DNA from 2 places in the Buttiauxella sp. genome. Region 2 is predicted to be linked to the other one. Evidence: predicted binding sites of a transcription regulator. Region 2 holds the regulator's gene; the other holds the start of a gene.
What was found. Region 2 encodes sigma-54, which starts transcription at its own class of promoters, with help from an activator protein. Its sites were predicted from a motif close to GTTGGCACANNTTTCGCTNT; they were not measured.

Region 1: the regulator sigma-54 is predicted to act here: its motif matches at 2,408-2,427, upstream of glnK (P-II family nitrogen regulator).

What each region holds. Positions count from the first base shown of each region.
Region 1 is NZ_JBAVHX010000029.1:68,477-77,615, forward strand. It holds gene tesB (acyl-CoA thioesterase II) at 1-620, shown strand, start outside; gene amtB (ammonium transporter AmtB) at 699-1,985, opposite strand; gene glnK (P-II family nitrogen regulator) at 2,018-2,356, opposite strand; gene WBL83_RS17850 (SmdB family multidrug efflux ABC transporter permease/ATP-binding protein) at 2,610-4,388, opposite strand; gene WBL83_RS17855 (SmdA family multidrug ABC transporter permease/ATP-binding protein) at 4,381-6,159, opposite strand; gene WBL83_RS17860 (Lrp/AsnC family transcriptional regulator) at 6,223-6,684, opposite strand; gene WBL83_RS17865 (PLP-dependent cysteine synthase family protein) at 6,799-7,845, shown strand; gene cof (HMP-PP phosphatase) at 7,883-8,704, opposite strand; gene WBL83_RS17875 (SgrR family transcriptional regulator) at 8,819-9,139, shown strand, end outside.
Region 2 is NZ_JBAVHX010000027.1:351-9,489, forward strand. It holds gene npr (PTS phosphocarrier protein NPr) at 194-466, opposite strand; gene rapZ (RNase adapter RapZ) at 463-1,317, opposite strand; gene ptsN (PTS IIA-like nitrogen regulatory protein PtsN) at 1,371-1,862, opposite strand; gene hpf (ribosome hibernation promoting factor) at 1,946-2,233, opposite strand; gene rpoN (RNA polymerase factor sigma-54) at 2,256-3,689, opposite strand; gene lptB (LPS export ABC transporter ATP-binding protein) at 3,794-4,519, opposite strand; gene lptA (lipopolysaccharide ABC transporter substrate-binding protein LptA) at 4,526-5,089, opposite strand; gene lptC (LPS export ABC transporter periplasmic protein LptC) at 5,058-5,633, opposite strand; gene kdsC (3-deoxy-manno-octulosonate-8-phosphatase KdsC) at 5,630-6,196, opposite strand; gene kdsD (arabinose-5-phosphate isomerase KdsD) at 6,213-7,199, opposite strand; gene WBL83_RS17260 (calcium/sodium antiporter) at 7,215-8,192, opposite strand; gene mlaF (phospholipid ABC transporter ATP-binding protein MlaF) at 8,423-9,139, shown strand, end outside.

The DNA of each region.
Region 1 (9,139 bases), on a different contig from region 2:
TGCGTGATGGCAATAGTTTCAGCGCGCGTCGCGTAGCGGCAATTCAGAATGGCAAGCCGATTTTCTACATGACCGCCTCTTTCCAGGCGCCAGAACCCGGCTTTGAACATCAAAAAGCCATGCCAGCAGCACCTGCTCCGGAAAATCTGAAGTCAGAAACTGAAATTGCCATGGCGTTTGAAAAGTTGCTCCCGCAGAGCCTGAAAGAGAAATTTCTGTGTGAAAAGCCACTCGAGATCCGACCGGTAGTGTTCCACAACCCAATGCAAGGCCATGTCGATGAGCCGGTACGCCAGGTGTGGATGCGAGCCAACGGCAAAATGCCTGGCGAATTACACGTACATCAGTATCTGCTGGGTTATGCCTCTGATTTTAACTTCCTTCCTGTCGCGCTTCAGCCTCATGGAGTGGGTTTCCTGGAGCCGGGCATGCAAGTGGCGACCATCGATCACTCAATGTGGTTCCACCGCCCGTTTGATCTGAATGACTGGCTGCTGTACAGCGTAGAAAGTACCTCAGCTTCCAGTGCACGTGGTTTTGTTCGCGGAGAGTTTTATTCACGCGATGGCGTGCTGGTTGCGTCAACGGTGCAAGAAGGTGTGATGCGTAAACGAGGTTAAGTCAGAACGCCCTCCCCCCCCGTCCCTCTCCCCCAGGAGAGGGAGAAGGCTAAAAATTGAGGGGGAGGGATAAATTACTTATGCGTTGTAAGCATTTTCGCCGTGGCTGTTCACATCCAGACCTTCACGTTCATGCTCTTCTGGTACACGCAGACCTACTGTCAGGTCAGCCACTTTGAAGCCGATGAACGCAACAATCGCGGACCAGACAATCGTCACACCGATACTTTCCAACTGCACCAGTACCTGATGGCCCATAGTCACGCCTTCTGCGTAGCCCACACCACCTAAAGAGGTCGCGGCAAAGATACCGGTCATGATGCAACCTACGATACCGCACACGCCGTGGACACCGAACACATCACAAGGGTCATCCACACGCAGCCATTTTTTCAGCAGCGTCACGCCCCACAAACCAGCCAGACCCGCCACCAGACCGATAATCAGTGCTCCACCGACACCGACATAACCACACGCTGGAGTGATACCGACCAGGCCTGCAACCGCACCGGAACACGCACCCAGCAGAGAAGGTTTGCCACGCAATGCCCACTCACCAAATACCCAACCGAGGATGGCTGCCGCCGTTGCCACAACTGTGTTAACAAAGGCCAGTGCTGCGATTTCGTTTGCCGCACTTGCAGATCCAGCGTTGAAGCCAAACCAGCCGAAGTACAGGATGGCAGTACCGGTAAACACCATTGGCAGGTTATGCGGTTTAAATGCTTCTTTACCGTAGCCCACACGTTTACCAATCAGGTAAGCCCCCACCAGACCCGCAACTGCGGCGTTGATGTGTACGACTGTACCGCCCGCGAAGTCCATCGCACCGTGCGATGCCAGCAAGCCACCACCCCACACCATATGCGCAATCGGCACATAAGAGAGCGTCAGCCAAATCACAACGAAGATAAGCACCGCAGAGAAGCGAATACGTTCAGCCAGCGCACCGACAATCAGCCCCACGGTGATGCAGGCGAAAGAGCCCTGGAACGCCACGTGAATATACTGGTAGAAAGAGCCCATCAACGCGGTGAGCTGAATATTTTTCAGCAACACCCAGTCGAAATTACCGAAGAAGCTGCCACCGGTGCCAAAGGCCAATGAATAGCCGTAAACCACCCACAGCACACAAACCAGAGCAAACGTGACCGTAATCTGCGTCAGCATCGACAGCACGTTTTTGGAGCGAATCAGGCCGCCGTAAAACAGCGCCAGCCCGGGTATAGTCATAAACAGCACCAATGCGGTGCTAATCATCATAAAGGCGTTGTCTGCTTTATCAGCGACAGCCGGTGCCGCCAGAGCAATTGATGGCGCAAGTGCCAGGGCTACAACGCCTAAGATAGAGGCTAATTTTTTCATTTTTTCCATCCCTTTCACGAGTGGCAAGACGATTACAGTGCAGCTTCGTCGGCTTCGCCGGTACGAATGCGGATGACACGTTGCAGTTCAGCAACGAAGATTTTGCCATCGCCAATCTTGCCGGTGTAGGCAGCTTTGCTAATGACATCAATGACTTCATCGAGTTGATCATCGGCAATTGCCACATCAATTTTCACTTTAGGCAGGAAATTGACGCTGTACTCAGCACCGCGGTACAACTCTGCATGACCTTTCTGGCGGCCAAAGCCTTTCACTTCGGTCACGGTCAGCCCTTGAATACCGATTGAAGACAGCGCTTCGCGTACGTCTTCGAGTTTGAACGGTTTGATCACCACGGTAACCAGCTTCATAGATCCCCTCCAGTCAGAATTGGGTAATTGCCTCTACAACACGAATTAGATAAAGCAAAGGCCGTGCCAAAAATGAAAAACAGGAATTTTCAGCGCGTTAAGCCGCGCTGTATAAGGATTTAAAGGGAGGGCATTTCGATGACCGGGATTAAGAAATTTCTTAGATAATAAAAACGCACCATTTCAGTGCATGGTGCGTTTCATTTCTGCACCAACGGGGATACCCATTGGATTTTTGCGTGTTTTTGGTGCGTCAGGCCGTCGCGGGCTCTTCACGCGTGGCCGCAGCCAGTTCCTCACCCGCCAGTTGCAGTTGATACATCTGCCAGTAACGGCCTTGTGCCGCCAGCAATTCACTGTGCGTGCCTCGTTCCACGGCCTGCCCACGGTGCAAGACCAGAATGGTGTCGGCATCAGTAATCGTTGAGAGACGGTGAGCAATCACCACAAGCGTCGTGTGCTCACGCACCGCAGCCAGCGCATGCTGAATCGCCTGCTCGGTACCGGAGTCGATATTCGCCGTCGCTTCATCGAGGATCAAGATCTGCGGGGCATCCACTAACACTCGAGCCAATGCCAGCAATTGCTTCTGGCCGACGGACAAATTATTGCCCTGCTCACCCAGCCGCGTATAAATGCCATCACTCATGGTGCGTGCCAGTTCGGCGAGTTGCACCGTTTCCAGCGCTTGCCAGACTGCCGTTTCGCTAATGTCACGTCCGAGCGTCACGTTGGCAAAGAAGGAATCCGCCAGCACCACCGGATCTTGTTGCACCATCGCAACACCCTGGCGCAACACGCTATGACTCAGGGTGTCCAGCGGACGACCATCCAGACGAATTTCACCGTTGGTCAGCGGGTAATAGCCCATCAGCAAATTTGCCAGAGTACTTTTGCCACTGCCGGTATGCCCCACCAGCGCCACGAAACTGCGCGCGGGAACATCGAGATTGATGTCCTGCAATACCAGGCGATCGCCGCGATAGGCAAAGGAAACGTTGTCGACTTCAATACGACCGCTTTCCAGCGGGCGATTATCGTTGCCGTAATCCTGACGTTTACCGTCCATTAATTCGAACACGCGCTCCCCTGCAACCACCGCTTGTTGCAGCATCGATTGTTGCGTGGTGAGTTCGATTAGCGGTTCATTAAGACGGCCTAAATAGTTGATAAAGGCGTATAACACGCCCACTTCGATAGTCCCGACCGAGGTAAAACCAAACAGCATCAACAGGCCGCACAACACCATCGCCGAAAACAGGCTCAGCAACGGGCGCAGTAAAAAGCCGTCGAGACGCAGAGTTTGCATACGCGCCAGATAGTGTGAACGGCTTGCCGCCCCCATGCGCTCGCCAAAACGCGCTTGTTGGCGGAACTGCTGAATGACGCTCATCCCGTTGATGACTTCGTTAAAGCCATCGTTGATGTCAGCCAGATAACTGCGCACCCGACGGACAATCGGCGTGCTGTAACGCTGGTAGATGAACATCACGATAATGACCGCCGGGAAGATGCAAACCGCCACCGACGCCATACGCCAGTCGAGGCTGAACATAGCCACCAGCATCGCGCCAATCAATGCGGCACTTCGTAACACGGTCGCTACCACTGTCACGTAGAGGTCACGTATCACTTCGGTATCGTTGGTAACACGGGAAATTAATTGTCCAACCGGCTGGGTATCAAAGGTGCTGAGCGGCTGGCGAAGTGCTGCATCCATCACGTCAGTACGCAGCTTTTGCACCACGCCAACGGCGGCCTGGTTAAATAATAAAGCCTGCCAGTAATGCAGCCCCGCCGCTGAAATAGACAGCAGTAAATAGGCTGTCCCCAATCCCGCCACCGCCGCTATCGGCAGGCGATGTTCAGAGACCATGTTATCAATGAAATAACTGACTAAAATCGGGCCACTGACTTCGGCAGCAGCCGCAATCCACAGCATAACCACCGCCCCTGCGAGCGGTTTACGCCACGGGGATCCGTAAGCCAGCAGGCGTTTTATGGTTGGCCATTGCTGTATTGATTTACGCATTGGCTGGCTCCTCGTCTGCTGTGGTTTGTGGCGCGTCATCCAGCGCCGCTTCCAGTTGTTGATAACGATACATGTCGCGATACCATCCCGGCTCGCCCACCAGCACATCGTGATTGCCACGTTGGACAACATGCCCGTGCTGCATTACCAGGATTTCACTGGCTTCGGTCAATGCCGACAGGCGGTGCGCGCTAATAATCACCGTGCGGTTTTCGCCCCACTGACGCAGGTTATGCAGGATCTGGTGTTCAGTCCGGCCATCAACGGCAGAAAGCGCATCGTCGAGGATCAAGATTTCCGCATCCAGTAATAACGCGCGGGCGATGGAAATACGCTGCTTCTGGCCGCCAGAAAGCATTACGCCACGCTCTCCCACTTCGGTTTCATAACCTTGCGGCAAACGCAGGATATCGTCGTGAACGCTGGCAAGCCTGGCCACATGTTCAATCTCTTCCTGCGTAGCACCCGGTTTACCCAGCGCGATGTTGCTGGCGACGGTATCGGAGAACAGGAATGGCGTCTGGTTTACCACTGCCAGGCGGCTACGCCATGAGTCGAGCTGCATCTGCACCAGCGGAATGCCATGGAAACAAATCTCGCCCTGGTCGATGTCAAAATGGCGCTGGAGAAGAGACAGAATGGTACTTTTCCCGGCACCCGTTGGCCCGCATAGCCCCAACATTGCGCCAGGCTTTAAAGTAAAGGAGACATTTTCAAGTGTTGGCCGTGCCGTTTGCGGGTAGTGGAACGCCTGAATATTTACCTCTACGGTACCGCGCCCTGCCGGGGCAACTTGTTCACCATCAGTGACTGACGGTGCTTCGGATAACATGCTGCGAATACGGCTGTATGCTGCACTGCCACGCTCAACGATATTGAACATCCATGCCAGCGCCAGCATCGGCCAAATCATCAGGCCGAGGTACATCACGAAACTGGTAAGTTGCCCAAGCGTCAGTGAGCCCTGAATCACCATCCAGCTGCCACCGCCGATAGCGAGCAGGTTTGCAGTGCCGATGGTGATATAAATCGTGGGATCAAAACGTGCATCAATCCGCGCCACTTTCATGTTTTTCATGCCGGCATCTTTGGCTTCGGCGGCAAACAGCGCGGACTGGCGGTCTTCCAGACCGAATGCTTTGATCATGCGGATGCTGGATAAACTTTCCTGCGTCCTGTCGTTTAGCGTTGAGAATGCAGCCTGGGCGAGTTTGAAACGTTGATGTAACTGGTCGCCATAGCGTTTGATCACCAGCGCCATAATCGGCATCGGCAGTAAGGCAAGCAGCGTGAGTTCCCAGCTGATTTGCGTCGACATCACGATCAATACCGCGCAACCCATCACCAGCGAATCCACGAGAGTTAACACCCCCTCACCCGCGGCAAAGACCACGCGGTCGACATCGTTAGTTGCACGCGCCATCAAATCACCGGTGCGGTGACGCAGATAGAATTCAGGGTGCTGGCGGCTTAACTGGCGGTAATAGTCTTCGCGCAATTCAACGGCAAGCTGGTAGGAAGCGCCAAATAACAACACGCGCCAGACGTAACGCAGCATGTAGACGACGACCGCGATGGCGAAGATCACGCCAATCCACATCAACACGTCGCTTCCAGAAAGGCGCTGTTGGGTGACACCATCGACAATCACGCCCACCAGTTTTGGCGGCACTAATTGCAAGATAGCAATGATAATAAGCAAGGCGACAGCCCCGAGATAGCGTCGCCATTCGCGGGTGAAATACCAGCTTAATTGAGCAAATAATCGCACGCAGTCAAATTCCTGAAATGCTGTCTGCCGGGGTCGGGCAGAGAAATGGAAGGCTATGGGGACTCAGCGTTCTAGAGGCAAAGCCGTGGTGTATTTTATCTGTTCCATGGCAAAACTCGAAGTCACATCGCTTAAACCAGGAATGCCGTTCACCAGCCGTTTGTAAAAATCGTCATACCGCTTCATGTCTTCTACCTGCACACGCATCAGGTAGTCGTACTCCCCTGCCATGCGCCAGAAACCAAGAACTTCGGGCATCTGCGCCACGACGGAGACAAATTTACAGTACCACTCGCTGCTGTGATGCTGGGTTTTTATCAGCACGAATGCGGTCAGACCGAGGCCCAGTTTTTCCGGATCTAAGAGCGCGACTTTGGCCCGAATAATCCCGTCATCTTCAAGCCGTTTCAGGCGTTTCCAGCAGGGTGTGGTGGTCAGATTAACGGCATCAGCGAGTGCCTGCAAAGAGAGGGTGCAGTCGTTTTGCAGTAAGGATAGCAGCTTGCGGTCAATTTTATCTAACATGACGGCCTCCGGGAGAAAGTTTTTCTCCATTGAACGTCCCAGACAGGCTAAAAGGCAACTTTTTTATCCTCTTTTTGCATTACTCTAAGCACAAATAGACAAACGGACAACATCATGACCAGTTCCTGGGTAAACCACGCTATAAGCGAAATTAACGCCGATTACCAACGCTCCGCAGATACACATTTGATTCGCCTTGCGCTACCTGGTTTTCCCGGCATCCAGCTCTACCTGAAAGATGAAAGTACCCATCCGACCGGCAGCCTGAAACATCGTCTTGCCCGTTCACTCTTTTTATACGGTTTATGTAACGGTTGGATTAAAGAAGGCACGACGATTATTGAGGCGTCTTCAGGTTCAACCGCGGTTTCTGAGGCTTACTTTGCCCGTTTGTTAGGGTTGCCATTTATTGCCGTTATGCCTGCTTACACGGCGAAACGTAAGATTGAACAGATTGAGTTTTATGGCGGCCGCTGCCATTTCGTGAACAATGCCTGCGAGATTTATGCCGCGTCAGAAACTCTGGCTCGCGATTTGAACGGCCATTATATGGATCAGTTCACCTACGCCGAACGCGCAACCGACTGGCGCGGCAATAACAATATTGCCGACAGTATTTTCCGTCAGATGGAACATGAACCGCATCCGGTGCCCGATTACATCGTGATGAGTGCAGGCACCGGTGGCACCTCCGCCACTATTGGCCGTTATCTGCGTTATCAGGGTTATCCAACGCAGCTGACTGTAGTCGATCCGCAAAATTCGGTGTTCATGGATTACTGGCAGAAACGTGATTGCAGTTTGCGCAGCGACACAGGCAGTAAAATTGAAGGGATCGGCCGCCCACGCTGCGAGCCGTCGTTCATTCCGGATGTCATCGACGACATGATGCGCGTTCCTGATGCGGCGAGTATCGCCACCATGCAGTGGCTGGAAACCGTACTGGGTCGCAAAGTTGGCGCCTCCACCGGGACCAACATGTGGGGTGTGTTGCAGCTTGCTGCGCGTATGCGTGCAGAAGGGCGCACCGGTTCTATTGTCACGTTACTGTGCGATAGCGGCGACCGTTATCTGGAAAGCTATTACAACGCGGAATGGGTGATGAAGAATATCGGTGATTTACAGCCGTGGCAGGCGGAGATTCAGGAATTAATTAAGTAAAAAAAACCGGGCATTTGCCCGGCTGGCTTAAGCCTTGTCATTCGGGGGAATAAGTGAGGTTTGGTGTATCCAGCCAATGAGTCAAATAATGAGAAACAGCCTGTTTATTGCAGTGGCCAATAACAGGTAAATGCGGTAAATCTGCTTTCAGTTGCGCCATCGCGTTGCCCATGATCAAACCATGACCCACGCTTGAGAGCATTTCGCGGTCGTTCATTGCATCGCCGAATGCCATACAATCTTGCATCGTCAGGCCAAGATGCTGGCTTAACACATTCAGCGCCGCACCTTTGTTACAGCCTGTCGGCAACACTTCTAAACAATCCACCGCCGAGAAACAGAGGAATGCGCTATCGCCCAGCGCTTCATTTAACTGGATTTTCAGACGGCGGAGATCGTCGTGATCGCTGCAGAAACAGATCTTCGTCACCTGATGCGCAGGCAAACGCTTGAGATCGGTCAGACGATATTTAAACCCACTGTAGACATGAGCGTGCAGCAACTCGGGGATTTCGTTTTGCGTCATCCAGCCGCTATCATTAAACACATGCATGCTGGCCTGTGTATCCCAATGGCTGTGCAACACGATTTCTGCCGCTTCCGGCGCGAGATCCTGGCTATGCAGCAACTCCCCTTTCGTTGAGTGGATGCGCGTACCGTTGCCGGTAATCAAATAGGCTTCAAGCGACAACGAACCGAGAATATGGCGCATTTCCAGAACATGGCGGCCGGTGGCAAATGCTAGCGTCATCTGGCGCTCTTCACGTAGACGGTTCAGGGTAAACAGCGTTTCATCACCCAAATGGTGATTGGGCATTAACAGCGTACCATCCATATCAAATGCAGCCAGACGAGCCATGTTTACTCCGATTTGCGAAATCTTTGCTCAAAATATTTTGCGAGTGAGCAGTATCGCCTGGCATATACGGAACTAATAGTGAATACTTTCTGAAAATTGTTCCGGGTTTATCTCATGCGCTTGTTAAATCGACTCAACCAGTTTCAGCGTTTATGGCAGCCCTCTTCCGGCGAAACACAACTCGTGACCGTCGCCGATTTGGCGGCTCGCTGTTTTTGCAGTGAACGACATGTGCGCACGCTGCTAAATCAACTGCAAGATGCGGGTTGGTTGACCTGGCAGGCACAGTCGGGGCGAGGCAAACGAGGAACACTCACCTTTCTGGTGACGCCTGAGAGCGTTCGTTCTGGAATGATGGAACAGGTGTTGCACAAAGGTCAGCACCAGAACGCACTCGAACTGGCGCAAATCGCGCCGGAACAATTGCGCCAGTTG
Region 2 (9,139 bases):
GTTTGTAATAAGATCGGTTTGCGGAATATTTATGAGGTGAATATAACTATGGGATTAATAGCTTATATATGTAATATTAAAATGTGCGACTGGCAATCAACCTATTAAATATAATAAGTTGATTGTCTTAATTAATATCGCTGTATAAATAGTTAAGTAATTCTAACGATAAATATCAAAATACATAATGATATTAGTCTTCATCAAAACCGGCATTGAACAGCGCGATAACCGCGTTCAGTGCCTGTTCTTCTTCCGGGCCAGTGACTTCAATTTCAATATGGCCGCCTTTGGCAGAATCCAGCATCAGCAGTGCAATGACGCTATTGGCTTCAGCCTCAGTACCCGCCTCGTTACGCAACATCACCTCAGCGTCAAAGCTTTGTACCAATTCGAACAGTTTCATTGCTGGGCGTGCGTGCATGCCCAGTTTATTGGTGATTTCAACGGTTTGTTTTACGGTCATGTTTTGCGTTTTTCCAGCGTACGGTGACGGGATTGCACATTCTTGCCGCGTGAGCGGAAATAATCTGCCAACTGCTCAGCAATATAAACCGAACGGTGTTTACCACCGGTACAACCAATGGCCACAGTCAGATAGCTGCGGTTGTTGGTTTCCAGCATCGGTAACCATAACTCAAGATAGCTGCGCGTTTGGTAGATAAAGTTGTGAACTTCGGTATGACGATCGAGGAACGCAGCAACAGGTCTGTCCAGACCCGTCATCGGGCGCAGCTTCGGATCCCAGTGCGGGTTTGGCAGGAAGCGCACATCGAATACGTAGTCTGCATCAATCGGGATACCATGTTTAAAGCCAAAGGACTCAAACACCATGGTCAACTCGCGCTCGCGTTTGCCGAGCAAACGGGTACGCAGCATTTCCGCGAGTTCATGCACCGACATCTCAGAAGTATCGATGATCAGATCCGCTCTGGATTTCAGCGGCTCCAGCAAATCGCTTTCTTCATCTATCGCGCTTTCCAGCGACAGGTTCTTACTTGAAAGTGGATGCAAGCGACGCGTGTCACTATAACGACGGATCAGCGTGTTGCGATCGGCATCAAGGAACAGCAATTGTGGCGAAAATGTGTCAGGCAGATTGGTCATTGCCTGTTCAAAAATTTCCGGGTTTTCCGGCATGTTACGCACATCGATGCTGACTGCCGCAGAAATTTGGCGTTCTGCGAGAGTTTTGGCAAGATCAGGCAACAGCACTACTGGCAGGTTATCTACGCAGTAGAATCCCATATCTTCTAGTGCACGCAAGGCTACAGACTTCCCTGAACCAGAGCGGCCGCTGACAATCATCAGCACCATGTTTTCACTCCCCCAACTTCTCTTGCTGTGGCACACCTGTTACCGCAGCCAGATTATTCACTTTCACTACCTTGTTCGGTTTCGGTAATGATCTGATAAAGCTCTTCATCGCTCTGTGCGGAACGCAGGCGTCGGCAAATCGTTTTGTCCGCCAGACGTTTTGCTACCAGAGACAAAGTATGTAAGTGCGTTTTTGTTTGATCCGCAGGAACAAGCAGCGCAAACATCAGGTCAACCGGCTGATTATCAATGGCGTCAAAGGCGATAGGGGTTTCCAGTTTGATAAACACCCCAACAGCACGGGTGGTATCTTCTTCCAGTTTCCCATGGGGAATGGCGATACCATTACCGATACCGGTACTGCCCATGCGCTCGCGCGTCAACACGGCTTCAAACACCACTTGTGGTGGCAGGCCGAGCTGTTTTGCCGCCAGTTCACTGATGATTTCCAGTGCACGTTTTTTACTCTGGCAATGTACATTGGTACGGGTACATTCCTTGTTCAGGACATTACTAAGTTGTAGAGCTGAATCGTTGTTCATCATAAGTTCACCTAAGCACCCTGTTATGCTAACGGCCCGCTACTCCACGCAACGAGCCGTAAACGCTGAAACAGTTGCCCGGATTATCAGTGTTGTTTTAGTTTATCTTTATGTTTGGTTAACTGGCGTGCCAGTTTATCAATCAAGCCATCAATCGCCGCATACATGTCCTGGCCTTCCGCGCTGGCATGAATTTCACCACCATTGATATGTAGCGTGGCATCAGCAATATGCGTGACTTTTTCAACTTTTAACACAATATAGACTTGGTTAATTCTGTCGAAGTACTGCTCCAGTTTGGCAAACTTCGTACTCACAAAATCGCGTAGCGCGTCAGTGATTTCGACGTTATGTCCTGTAATGTTGAGCTGCATAGTGTCTTCCTTATCGGTTAAGTCAAACCAATTGCTTACGCTGATTTGACGGTGGTATGGATAAAGACTCTCGGTACTTCGCAACGGTGCGGCGTGCCACCATGATCCCTTGATCGGATAGCATAGTCGTTAACTTGCTATCGCTCAGTGGTTTCGCTGGGTTTTCCGCAGCAATTAATTTCTTCACCAATGCACGAATTGCCGTCGAGGAGGCTTCACCTCCACCTTCGGTGTTGACATGGCTTGAGAAGAAATACTTTAATTCAAAAATACCGCGTGGGCTGTGCAGATATTTCTGCGTGGTCACACGGGAAATGGTCGACTCATGCATTTCGACCACCTGGGCGATATCAGCAAGCACCATCGGTTTCATGTGCTCTTCGCCAAGTTCAAAAAAGCCCTGCTGTTGTTCGACGATACAGCGGCTTACGCGCAGCAGCGTGTCGTTCCGGCTTTCCAGACTCTTAATCAGCCACTTTGCTTCTTGCAAGTTACTACGAATAAATTGCGAGTCGCTGTCATTGCGGGCATTGGTGCCCATCGCAGCGTACTGCTGGTTTATTTTCAAACGTGGAATGCTGTCAGCATTCAGTTCTACCGTCCAGCGACCCTGTACCTTTTTCACCAGCACATCCGGGATGACATATTCCGGCTCACTGGTCTGAATGGACTGCCCTGGACGAGGGTCAAGGGATTGAATCAGGCACATTGCCTCTTTCAACACTTCTTCTTTCAGACGAGTGACGCGCATCAGGCTGCGGAAGTCATGGTTGGCGAGCAGATCCAGATGCTCGCTGACAATTAAGCGCGCTTCGGTAAGCCAGGGTGTGTCGCGGCTGAATTGTGAAAGCTGGATAAGCAGGCAGTCACGCAGATCGCGTGCGGCGACACCGACGGGATCGAAACGTTGAACGCGCTTGAGGACGGCTTCCACTTCGTCAATCGTGATTTCGTCATCGCCCATGCTTTCCAGAATTTCTTCCAAAGAGACGGTGAGGTAACCCATTTCGTCGACGGCATCGACAATTGAGGTCGCTATCGCGGTATCGGTATCTGAAAACGGCGTGAGATCGACTTGCCACATTAAGTAATCTTGCAGCGTTTGTGTCGTTTCACCCTGATAAACCGGCAATTCATCATCGATGTAATCTGTACCGGTTCCTGATGGCGTGCCTGCGGTGTAGATTTCATCCCAGCTGGTATCCAGCGGCAACTCGTCGGGCATCTCTTTTTGTTCAAGTGCTTCACGCGTATCTAACGCTTCATTCTCACGCACTTCCTGAGTTTCAATTTCTTCATGCAGATCGGTTTGCTCAAGCAGTGGGTTACTTTCCAGTGCTTGCTGAAGTTCTTGCTGTAGCTCTAACGTCGACAGTTGCAACAGACGAATAGCCTGCTGTAACTGGGGAGTCATAGCAAGTTGTTGGCTAAGCCGTAATTGCAAACCTTGCTTCATATTCAGAGCGAACTTCCTCAGGTAAATACTCGTCATCATTCGAATGGCAAGGGCGTTGGCCACTCGAATGATGACGAGTATTGATAAATATATTTCCTACCCTATCAGAGTCTGAACTCTTCGCCCAGATACACGCGCTTAACATGCTCGTCTTCCAGGATTTCAGCTGGCGTGCCATGGGCGATTAAATGGCCCTGGCTAACGATGTAGGCACGTTCACAAACAGCCAACGTTTCGCGTACGTTATGGTCAGTAATCAACACCCCGAGCCCGCTGTCGCGCAGGTGCTCAATGATTCGCTTAATGTCGATGACGGAGATTGGATCAACACCGGCAAAAGGTTCATCCAAAAGAATAAATTTTGGATTTGCCGCCAATGCGCGGGCAATTTCGACACGACGACGTTCACCACCAGACAATGACTGCCCGAGGTTATTACGCAAATGTTCGATGTGGAACTCTTCCATCAGCTCATTAGCGCGATCTTCACGCTGCTCAACGGAGAGGTCGTCACGAATTTGCAGCACCGCCATCAAGTTATCAAACACGCTTAAACGGCGGAAAATTGAGGCTTCTTGCGGTAAGTAGCCGATCCCTCGACGAGCACGTGCATGCAGGGGCAGAAGGCTGATGTCTTCATCATCAATAATAATGTTGCCTGCATCGCGCGGCACAATGCCGACCACCATGTAAAAGGTCGTGGTTTTCCCGGCACCGTTCGGGCCAAGTAATCCGACAATTTCACCTGACTTCACCGCCAGGCTGACATCTTCAACAACGCGGCGGCCTTTGTAGGCTTTAGCGAGATTTTTTGCAATTAAAGTCGCCATAACGAATTAGTTACTCTTTTTCTGCGCAGGGGCGGGTGCCGGAGCCTGGCCGTCTTTTTTCTGCAACTGAGAAGGGACCAGAACGGTGGTGACACGTTTACCTTTTTCGCTAAACGCCTGCATCTTTTGTTCTTTAACCAGGTAAGTAATTTTGTCGCCTTTGATATTGCTATCTAACTGTTCCAGATAGGCATTACCGGTCAGCACGACGAAATCATTTTGCAGCTCATAATGCATGGTAGACGCGTTGCCTTTTACCGGCTTACCGCTATCCTGCATTTGATAGAAAGTGGCTGGATTACCGTATCCATCAATGACTTCCTTGCCTTCTTCACCGCCAGGACGGGTCACAACCACTTTATCGGCATTAATTTTGATACTGCCTTGCGTCACGATCACATTGCCAGTGAAGGTGACGACGTTGCCTTGCATATCCAGCGACTGTTGGTCAGATTCAATATGAATCGGCTGGTCGGTATCACCGGTCAGCGCAAATGCCGAAAAACTGGCGGCTAAAAGCGTACTGGTTAGTACTAAATTACGGCTGAGTTTGTTTATTTTGGATTTCATAGGATGTTCTAACCTTTTCAATCAGCTCGGCATTTTTGCTGCGTAAGTTTCCACGCATTTTGAGGCCGGTGGAGTTAAAGCTGGTTCCGTACAAGGTTACCTGGTCATCAGAGGCAACATCCTGAGTGACTAAATTAACCTGCGCATTGTCCGTGGTAATTTTACGTAGCTGAGAATCTGGCGTCAGAGCAGTCAGCTCCACATTCCCATACAAATACAGCATCCGATCGTTAGTAAGTTTGGCGCGATCTGCTCGTAATGACCAGGTTGCAACTTTATTTTCGTCGTACTGCGTCATCACCGGCTTGGTGAACCATGAGATGGCGGTATCGGAAAAATATTCAACATGTTCCGCGACCAGTCGATAATTCAAAGCCCCTTCAGGACTGTAGGCCAGGGTCGTGGAATGTTCACTTTGATAGGTTGCTTCGTTGCTGGTGACCGTCGGTTGAACCACGGTATCCTTATCGACCAGATTTACGCCAATCAATATCAATACCAGCAATGAAAGCAGGATGATAACCCAACGTCTGGTATTACTCATATAGATAGCCCTTTGGCCTCATCAAGCTTTCCTTGTGCCAGTAACAGGAGATCACACACTTCACGGACCGCTCCACGCCCGCCAGCAATGCGAGTCACGTAGTCGGCACGAGGAGTCAGCAGAGGATGAGCATCAGCAACGGCAACGCTCAAACCCACTTTGGCCATTACCGGCCAGTCGATTAAGTCATCACCAACATAAGCAACGTGCTCTGCAGAGATAGCAAGCTTATCTAAGAGATCCTGAAAAGCCACAAGCTTGTCCGATTGCCCTTGGTAGAGATGGGTAATCCCCAACGTTTCGCATCGGTCTTCGAGAAGCTTTGCTTTACGGCCAGTGATAATCGCAACTTCAATATCTGAAGTTAGCGCACAACGGATCCCATAGCCATCACGCACGTTGAATGCTTTCAGCTCTTCGCCGCTATTACCCATGTAAATCAGGCCATCAGACATCACGCCATCAACATCTAAAATGAGCAGGCGCACGTTTGCTGCCCGCTCCATCACGCGCGTGCTTACCGGGCCATAACAGGTGGCAAGTGACGCTTCATGGTTACTCATTAAGGCTAATCCTTTGTTAAACCACGCCAGCGCGTAGCATGTCATGCATATGTACCACACCGAGTAGTTGGTCGCCATCTGCAACCAGTACCGAGGTGATGTGGCGAGACTGCATCAGATTGAGCGCATCTACCGCCAGCAGTGTCGGACGAACGCGAATACCACCTGGCGTCATGACATCTGCGATATTCAGGGAGTGGAGGTCAACGCCCATATCAAACACGCGACGTAAATCACCATCCGTGAAGATCCCTTCGATTTTCATCAACGAGTCACAGATAACGGTCATCCCCATGTTTTTACGTGTAATTTCCAATAATGCATCGCGCAAGGTCGCATCTTTACTGACATGAGGGATCTCATCACCGCTGTGCATGATATCGCTGACGCGTAGTAACAGTTTACGACCCAATGCGCCGCCAGGGTGAGAAAGTGCAAAATCTTCTGCGGTAAAGCCACGCGCTTTAAGCAACGCAACGGCAAGTGCATCGCCCATTACCAGGGTTGCTGTAGTGCTGGAAGTTGGGGCCAGGCCAAGCGGGCAGGCCTCTTGCGGTACTTTGACACACAAATGGACTTCCGCCGCTTTACCCATGGAGCTTTCCGGGCGACTGGTGATGCAAATGAGCGGAACCTGTAAGCGCTTAAGAACGGGAATCAGTGCCAGAATTTCGTTTGACTCACCGGAGTTGGAAATCGCGATGACAATATCTTGTGGGCTAACCATCCCAAGATCGCCGTGGCTTGCTTCACCAGGATGGACGAAAAACGAGGGGGTACCGGTACTGGCAAACGTTGCCGCCATCTTTTTACCGATGTGGCCAGACTTACCCATGCCCATAACGACAACTTTACCTTTGCAATAAAACATTTTTTCACAGGCTGCAGAGAAGTCTGTATTGATGTATTGCTCAAGTTGATCCAGGCCTTCACGTTCGATCTTCAGGACTTCTTTGCCTGCTTGTTGAAAGTCAAAACCCGGTTGTAAATCTATCTGTGACATAATTTCCGTTCCGTTTTACCCAACGACCGGTGATGCAACAAACCACAGCATCACAATCCATACGAAGAAACTACATGTTAACAGAGCGCCTGCCGTCTTGCCGATAGAGCGAGGCTTACGCCAGCAAAGTACCGCGAAAATGGCACTGACGACCAACATCACCCAATAGTCTCGTGCAAAAGCAAGAGGGTCGATTTCGCCTGGTGCGATTATCGCCGGGATTCCCAGCACCAGAACAATGTTGAAAATATTCGAGCCAATGATATTACCAATCGCAATATCATCTTCACCTTTCCGTGCACCTGCTATGGTTGTTGCAAGCTCAGGTAGACTTGTGCCAACCGAAATGATGGTCAGGCCAATCACTAACTCGCTTACGCCAAAGTAGTTCGCCAGCACACTGGCATTATCGATAACCATGCGCGTCGCCATCGGCATAATAATTAAAGCAACGGCGAGCCACAAAAATGCGACGGGGCGATTGCCTTCACGAGGAAGTTCAGCCAACTGCTCACGCGTCAGTTTGTCGGCACCTTCATTCCCGGCAAGGCGCGCTATTTTAATCGTAAACAGCAGATACGCCACTGCAACAGCAATCAAAATAACACCATCAATAACGCTTAACTGGTTATCGAAAAGCAGCCAGCCGATAATGGCGCTGACGACTAACATTAGGGGCAATTCGCGACGAAGAATATCGGAATTCACGGTAAATGGATGCAAAAGAGCCGCTAAGCCGAGAATCAGCAAAATATTGGTGATATTTGAACCTAAAGCCGTTCCGACGGCTAAGTCCAGTTGACCATGTAGGGCCGCAGAGCTGGCGACGATGAGCTCAGGAAGTGAAGTGCCAATACTGACGACAGTCAAACCGATCAGTAGGGGAGGAACCCCAAAGCTGCGGCAAAGTATGGATGCGGCAAACACCAGTCGGTCGGCGCCATACACGACCAAAAGCAAACCAATAATTAACAGAGCTGTAGCTAACAGCATGCAAAATCCTTTATTCAGGTATAATCGCCGGTCTTGTGCTGTGAAAGTTCCGGCAGAGCATACAGATCTGTAGGGCCAGGCAAGATTCTTAATTCTGACTTTATGTGGCAGAAAAGTAAAACAAATGCCAGTTTTCGCTAATCTGGACGGGTATTATTCTGTAAGGATATTGGGTTGGAACCGAGTTTCCAATTAATGCTTCGTCCATGAAATTGATAAAAGGAAAGACGATGAGCCAGACGCAGGCGAATCTGGTCGAAATTCGCGGTGTGAGTTTTACTCGCGGTAGTCGGCGCATCTTTGACAATATTTCTCTGAACGTGCCACGGGGTAAAATTACCGCCATAATGGGGCCTTCAGGTATTGGCAAGACAACATTATTGCGGTTGATAGGTGGTCAAATTCAGCCTGACAGCGGTGAAATCCTGTTTGACGGTGAAAACGTGCCGGCCATGTCGCGCACGCGTTTATACAATGTACGTAAACGTATGAGTATGCTGTTCCAGTCTGGCGCGTTGTTTACCGACCTGAATGTCTTTGAAAATGTGGCATATCCGCTGCGTGAACATCGCCGCTTGCCAGAAGAATTGCTGCACAGCACCGTAATGATGAAGCTTGAAGCGGTGGGATTACGCGGTGCCGCTAAACTGATGCCTAACGAACTCTCAGGCGGCATGGCCCGACGTGCAGCCCTTGCTCGTGCCATCGCTCTCGAACCCGATTTGATCATGTTTGATGAGCCATTTGTTGGCCAGGATCCTATTACTATGGGGGTTTTGGTCAAACTGATTTCGGAACTGAACAGCGCGCTGGGTGTGACGTGTATTGTGGTTTCTCACGACGTTCCTGAAGTGCTGAGTATTGCCGATTACGCCTATATTGCAGCGGATCAGCACATTGTAGCTGAAGGGACCCCTGCGGCTCTGCGTGAAAATTGCGACCCGCGG